DNA from 2 places in the Pseudomonas umsongensis genome. Region 1 is predicted to be linked to the other one. Evidence: riboswitches for the same ligand, from Rfam matches in the RefSeq annotation. Region 1 holds a riboswitch; the other holds the start of a gene.
The links. Region 1 has a riboswitch for cobalamin ahead of cobW (cobalamin biosynthesis protein CobW). Riboswitches for the same ligand answer to the same signal wherever they lie in the genome.

Region 2: linked by a shared signal. The riboswitch ahead of HGP31_RS13785 (ABC transporter substrate-binding protein) and the one ahead of cobW (cobalamin biosynthesis protein CobW) in region 1 are both predicted to bind cobalamin.

Annotation. Positions count from the first base shown of each region.
Region 1 is NZ_CP051487.1:3,790,811-3,794,391, reverse strand. It holds gene HGP31_RS17085 (cobalamin biosynthesis protein) at 1-259, opposite strand, end outside; gene HGP31_RS17080 (CbtA family protein) at 256-960, opposite strand; gene HGP31_RS17075 (CbtB domain-containing protein) at 972-1,166, opposite strand; cobalamin riboswitch at 1,289-1,513, opposite strand; cobalamin riboswitch at 1,706-1,917, shown strand; gene cobW (cobalamin biosynthesis protein CobW) at 2,017-3,078, shown strand; gene cobN (cobaltochelatase subunit CobN) at 3,082-3,581, shown strand, end outside.
Region 2 is NZ_CP051487.1:3,020,824-3,024,404, forward strand. It holds gene HGP31_RS13780 (FecCD family ABC transporter permease) at 1-271, opposite strand, end outside; gene HGP31_RS13785 (ABC transporter substrate-binding protein) at 268-1,281, opposite strand; cobalamin riboswitch at 1,428-1,622, opposite strand; gene HGP31_RS13790 (acetyltransferase domain-containing protein) at 1,656-2,822, opposite strand; gene HGP31_RS13795 (DUF6632 domain-containing protein) at 3,014-3,382, opposite strand.

The sequences.
Region 1 (3,581 bases):
GATGGCTCAGTCGGGGTTGATAGCTCGCCAGTTGTTCACTGCTGAAATACATCATCTGTAACCCAAGCTGTTCGGCCAGTTCGTTCAGCGCCGGTTCGTTGCGCTTCAAGTCGATGCTGGCCAGGGCCTTGATCCGATGCAGTTCGATCTGGTGCGCCTGCAGTGCCTGGTCAAGCAGTGCCCGCAACGTGCTGACGGGGCAGCCACGCTGGCAGCCCAGGCCGACCACCAGGGTCGGCGCTGCGCTGAGGCCTGTCATGCGGGGTATTGACCATCGCTTTTGCGGCGGAACAACCAGGCACTGATCAGGCCCAGGGCCAGCCAGAACGCCATGTTGGTCAGCTGCGAAGCGATCTTGAACTGAGTTTCCAGTGCCTCTGGAGCGAGCATCGAGTGCACTTGCGGTTGCGGAGCGCCAATCACATGAGGCACCGCAAGGATCGCCACGCCAAGGACTTTCATCAGCCAGTGACGGCTGAACACGATCAGGGCGATACCGACAGCGGTGGAGGCGGCGGTGCCGATCCACCAGAGTTGGCGTTGCGCCAGATCGGCAGCCGCGGTGCCCGGCAACTCAGGTGGCAGGCCAAGCGTCGGCGCCAGCACAAATGTCGCGTAGCCAGCCAAGCCCCAGAGCAGGCCCTGGGAGGTTTTGGTCGGCGCGCGCAGGGTGTAGAGACCAGCGAGCATCAGGGCGAAACCAACCGCCACTACCAGGTTACCGCCAGTGGTCGACAGCACACGCTGCCAGCCGTCTTCCGGTTCCCAGGCTTCGGCATCGTGGGTATGTGCGGCTACACCAGCGGCGTGTTCATGAACTTCAACCGCTGCTGGTCCTGATTGTTCGTAGGTTTCGGCCTGCAAAATCAGCGGTGAAACCCACAAGCTTTGCAGCAGGGTCAGCAGCAGGGCGGCCAGCAACCCGGTGAAACCTGCGGTTTGCGCAATACGCTTGATCATGTCGACAGGTCTCAATGGCACGGGAACGCGGAACTGTGGCGCGTATCGTGTGCGGCGTTGTGCACTGCTTCGATGTGCGAGAAACCGGCGAAATACACCAGGCTGGCGCCGAGGATTGACGCAAAAAACGCCGCGGTCAGGCGTTGGGACAGGGTAGTGGTGCTGCTGGCGGCATTGCTGTGGCCGGTGCTGCTGATAATCGACATGGCGCTTCCCTCTGTTCGGTCAGCGGGGAATAAGAGCGCAAGCAGAACTCCGCACGACCGAGCGCGCAGAAGTCCGAACAGCGCCCGCCCACCGCGGGTTTGTTGATTGAAGTGATGGTGATGGTCACTTTGTGTTGCGGGCCGGTCTCCGGGCTCACGAGGGGCGCAGGCGTTAGCCTGAACCTTCCAGCGTCACCTTCCCATGCCGCATTGGCACAGTGGATCTGACGCTTCACTCGCTTACCGTTGCGGGGGCAGCACCGGACTGACATGGCCTGAAGTAAAGCACATGATTCACCGGTTTCCCGTTTCACCCTGTGAAGGGCACCCGTAACAAGATGCGTAGGAGAGCATGGGCGGGGGGCGGGCGTCAATTGGCAAGGGTTCTCACTTGAACATCGAGTTGTTCCCTTCGAGCAAGCCCGCTCCCACATTTGACCGAGTTCCTTCAGGGCAGACCCTCAAGTGTGGGAGCGGGCTTGCTCGCGAAGGGCGCACCGCAGGAATCATGTGAACATTGACCCGCCCCGATACCATGCGTAGCCTTGCGCTTTCGAGGTTCTTCGGCGTTTGTCGAAGCTAAGAAGGGAACGCGGTCAATGCCGCGGCTGCCCCCGCAACTGTGAACGGTTCAGTTTCTGCCATGCCACTGCATGCGCCAGCCATGGCGCGCGCGGGAAGGCGCAGCAACCGCCAGTCCAACGACTGGCCAGCCGTCAGCCAGGAGACCTGCCTCGATACAGATTCTCACTACAACCGGGCGGGGTGATCCGGTGGCGAACGCTTCCTGCGCGCGTGTGCGTTGCCGGTTCTCGTCCCGTATGCCCGCCACCTTGCCAAAGGGCATCCGATGAAAACACTGGCCAAACTCCCCGTCACCATCGTCACCGGCTTCCTCGGCTCGGGCAAAACCACCTTGCTGCGGCACATGCTCGACAACGCCCAAGGCCGCCGCATCGCGGTGATCGTCAACGAGTTCGGCGAGCTGGGCATTGACGGCGAAATCCTCAAGCAGTGCTCTATCGGTTGCACCGAAGAAGAGGCCAACGGCCGTGTCTACGAACTGGCCAACGGCTGCCTGTGCTGCACCGTACAGGAAGAGTTCTTCCCGGTGATGCGCGAACTGGTGGCCCGTCGTGGCGACCTAGACCACATCCTGATCGAAACGTCCGGCCTGGCCCTGCCAAAACCTTTGGTCCAGGCCTTCCAGTGGCCGGAAATTCGCAGTGCCTGCACCGTAGACGCGGTGATCACCGTGGTCGATAGCCCGGCCGTCGCGGCTGGCACGTTCGCCGCGTTCCCGGATCAAGTCGACGCCATGCGCAAACTCGACCCGAACCTGGATCACGAATCGCCTTTGCACGAGCTGTTCGCCGACCAGTTGGCCAGCGCCGACCTGGTGATCCTCAACAAGGCCGACCTGATCAGCCCTGAAGACCTGGCACGGGTACGCCTGGAAGTCGCCGAGGAACTGCCACCAGCGGTGAAAGTCATCGAAGCCAGTAGCGGGCGCCTGCCGCTGGACGTGTTGATCGGCCTCGGTGCCGGGTCCGAAGAACACATCGACAGCCGTCACAGCCATCACGATCACCACCATGAAGGCGAAGACGATCACGACCACGATGCCTTCGATTCAATCTCCATCGAACTGCCGGCATCTGACGAAAGCCTGCTGATGGATGCACTGACCCAACTGGTGGTGCAGCACGGCATCCTGCGCGTCAAAGGTTTCGCCGCGGTCCCGAACAAACCGATGCGCCTGCTGATCCAGGGCGTGGGCACCCGATTCGACAAGCATTTCGACCGCCAGTGGAGCGCTGAAGAAGCACGCACCACCCGTCTGGTGTTGATTGGCCAGGCGCTGGACGCCACAACGCTCGAAGCGCAATTGCGCGCCGCGCTCAGCGTGTAACCCATGCACCTGCTCAGGACCCAGCCCGGCGGATTCGTGTCGGACGACAACATTGCCGACCTAGGGCAAACCCCCGCCGAGCTGGTTATCCTGTGCAGCGGCGACTCCAGCCTGGCGTTGCTTGCCGAAGCGGCGCAGCAGTTGCCCGACGACTACCCAAGCGTGCGCCTGGCCAACCCGATGCAGGTGCAGAACCATGCATCAGTTGATCTGTATGTCGACGAAGTCCTGCGCCACGCCAAGGTCATCCTGATTTCGCTGCACGGCGGCATTGCCTATTGGCGCTATGGCGTCGAGCGGTTGGTGGAGTTGTCGCAGCGGGGTGTACAGCTGATCCTGGTGCCGGGCGATGATCGACCGGACCCGGAGCTCAGTGATCTGAGTACCGTGGGTGCCGGAGATCGCGACCGGCTGTGGCAATTCCTGCGTCAGGGTGGCATGGGCAATGCCCTCGACTTTTTCCGTTGCCTGGCCAATCGTTGGCTCGATCGCGACTACGTCTG
Region 2 (3,581 bases), 770 kb from region 1:
ACGGGTTGCGCAGCAGCGATTGCAGGATCACCCCGCAGGTCGCCAGGCCCGCCCCGCAAGCCGCCGCCACCAACGCGCGAGTCAGGCGGTAGTTCCAGACGATGCCCTCATCGATAGGATCGAGGACATACCCGGCCATCCACATTTTATTGGCCAACACCTGGAACACCACGCCGGGTTCGATGCGGGTTTCACCGATGGCCACGCCGGCGATCACGGCCACGAGCAGCATCACCAGTGCAAGCAGAGTGCGAATCAGCGTCGCGGTCATTTTGGCAGGTCGTAGCGGTTGATGGCCGTTGCCAGCGATTCGAGACCGTCGAACATTCTCAAGCTGGCCTGCATGGCCATGGCGTCGAGGATAATGATGCGGTTGTTTTTCACCGCGTCCATGTTGCGGGTCACGGGATCGCTGCGCAGGAATTGCAGTTTCCGTTGATAGTCGTCAGCCGGGAAACGCCGGCGATCCATGCGGGCGATGACCAGGAATGTCGGGTTGGCCTTGGCGATGGTTTCCCAGCCAACGGTTGGCCACTCTTCGTCGGACTGCACCACATTGCGCACGCCCAAGGTGCCCAGCATGAAGTCGGGGATGCCCTTGTGCCCGGCGACATAGGGATCGATGTCCAGGCTGGCACTGGAAAACCAGACCAGCGCGCTGGTGTGCGTGAGGTCTTTGCCTTGCACCGCGGCAATGGACTTGGCCAGGCTGGCCTGCAGTTGCGCGTTCAGTTGCTGCCCGCGCGCCTGGACATCAAAAATCTCGGCCAGTTGGGTAATGCTTCTGTAGAGACTGTCAATGCGAAACGGCTGCAGGCGGGTGCCGTCGGCCCCCACCAGGTTGTCCTTGGATTCGCAGTCCGAGGGCATGAGATAGGTTGGAATCTGCAGTTCGTGAAACTGCTCGCGGGTAGCGACTGCGCCTTGCGGGCCGACCATCCACTCAAGTTCGACAGCGACCAGTTCCGGGCGCTTGCCGATGACCGACTCGAAACTCGGCTCGTTATCGGCCAGGCGTTCGATCCTGTCGTTTTGCCCCTTGTATTTGCCCAGCACATCATTGAACCACAGCGAAGTGCCGACCAGTTTGTCACCGAGTCCCAGGGCGAAGAGCATTTCGGTGCCGGCCTGGCCGATAGTCACCGCCCGGACAGGGGCGTGCGTGAACGTCAGTGTGCTGCCGCAGTTCTCGATCGTCAGCGGGTAATGAGTAGGGGAGGCACAGGCGAGGGCAGAAAGTCCCAGGCCGGTGACGAGGGTGAAAAAGCGCGGCAACAGCATGATGCAATCTCCATTTGAACCGTACACGCAGCCAGGGTGCAAGGTCTGGAAAACACATCATCGAGCGCTGCCGAAAACAGCAGTGCAAGGCCCATCACCTGAGTGACGCCCGCGCAGATGTCCTTCCCGGACACCCCGCCGGTTAGTGATTTGTTGCTTGGCCGGCAGGTCTCCTGACTGATGCGTCATGGCGTGCTCCAGCCTTCCCGGGAATCGATCCCAGTGGCAGTTCAGGAGCAGGCTCGGCACCTACAGTTGCGGGGGCAGTTCCGTTTGATGCGTTGGCAGCATCACGGATTCCCTATGAATCCCGTTTGGGAACCGGCGGCGGCATGGTAGTCGATCATGCCGCCCGAGGCGAACCCATCGCCTGATCAGAAGTATTTGAGCCAGGCGATATCGCGACGACGCGCCTTCAATGCGGCGAACCAGCGCACCGGTGGATACAGCGTTGCCGCCAGGAGCACGGCGATCAGCCATACGGCACCTATGCCGTCGAAGCCGAAGTAGTCGCCCTGGTTCAGGCCGAAAAATGCCGCGCTGAGCAGATAAAGCATTTTCAGCACATACAGATGGAGCAGGTAGAAAAACATCGGTGCCGCGCCAAATACCGCCAGGATGCTGATCCATTGGCGCTGCCGGGCCCGCTCGAAGCCAAGCAGCAGTAAAAGCCCCACGCCCAGTGTCAGGCACAGGAACAGCAGGGAAGGGGGGTACTTGGTGATGTTGAAGAAACTCATGAGGGTTTCTGTCGTGCTTTCATGAACCACCCACTGCGCTTCGCCATAACCGTTGACCAGGCGCAGGGCGATGAAACCGATCAATGCACAGGCACCTGTCAGCAACAGATAACGCTGACGCATTGCGAACGAGGTAGAGCGTGCGAACCACGGACCGATGCAGTAACCCAGGGCGATGACGCCGATCCACGGCAGCACGGGGTAGGAGGTGCGCAGGCGCAAGTGGTCGGAGAATTCGATCCAGCCGCGATCATGCAAAATCGCCCAAGGCAGGTGCAGCGCCGATCCGGGCGGGAAGTGCAGGGGATCGAGCAGGTTGTGCAAACCGACTATGGCCAGGCCCAGGACACACAATATTGGCCGAGGTAGCCAGGCCAATACAGAGAGGGCAATCATGCTGACACCAATCGCCCAGATCACCTGCAGGTAGATCACAGCAGGCGGGAACTGAAAGGTCCAGGCGAAATTCACCAGGGTGAATTCCAGCACAACCAGGAACAGGCCACGCTTGAACAGGAACATCGACGGCGTGCCCTGGTGCTTTTCACCGTACAGGAATGCCGACAGTCCAGTGAGCAGAACGAACACCGGCGCACACAAATGTGCGAGGGTGCGGCTGAAAAACAACGTTGGCTCCGTGCTGTCGACAAGCATCGGGTCGGTGACCTGGCGGTGCAGGAAGAACGTCTCGCGCACATGATCCAGCAGCATCAGAAGGATCACCAAGCCTCTGAGGGCATCTATGGATATCAGGCGTTGGTTCAGGCTGGTGGTGGGCGGGGTTTGAACAAGGTTTGTCATTGAAAGTCGCAGGCAGGGGGTGGGTCATGCTGTCGGTTAAGAACCGATAATCGTTATGTTGTTATAACGTAACATAAATAATTGATTGTGTGGGCGAAATGCTATTTAACTTTGCAGGAGCCGGCTTGCTGGCGATGACTTCGTTGAGATCAGCGCCGGGCTCGAGGGCCAATCGGGAGACTAGCGGTCAATTACGAGCGGGGCGTCAAGACGGCCAAGGCAACCGCCACGATGAAGAGCGCCGGCACGTCACCTGCCAAGTGCCCCATTTGCCCTGGCTGGGTAACCGCCTGGACGGCCATGATGCCTCCATGTACAGCGCTAGACCACACGGTGAACCAGATGAGGCTCAGATTGGCTAATGGATCACGTGCGGCCAGGATCAAGAAGACGCCAAGTGTGGCGTAGATGCCAACGATCATCATCGGGTAGTCCGAGTGACCGACGTGCCAAGCCCAGCCGGACGGCCAGAACAACATAAGTGGGTAGAGAGCAAGGCACGCGAGGCCAGCCAAAACTAGAGCGACGCGTAAAAACCTGAGGCGATCGACTACGGTCATGGCGGACTCCTCTTCGGGGCTGGCTCTAAATAATAGGCTGAGGCTGCGGCCAGCACTTGGACATATTGATAAGTACCTCTAATCAATTCTCTGCAAAATACATCGTTTGTTTCCCTGTTTTTGCAGACGTAGCATGCATGCCGAAGCAGAATTGAGAGACATACATGTCGACACGCCGCGAGTTCATCAAGCAGGTATC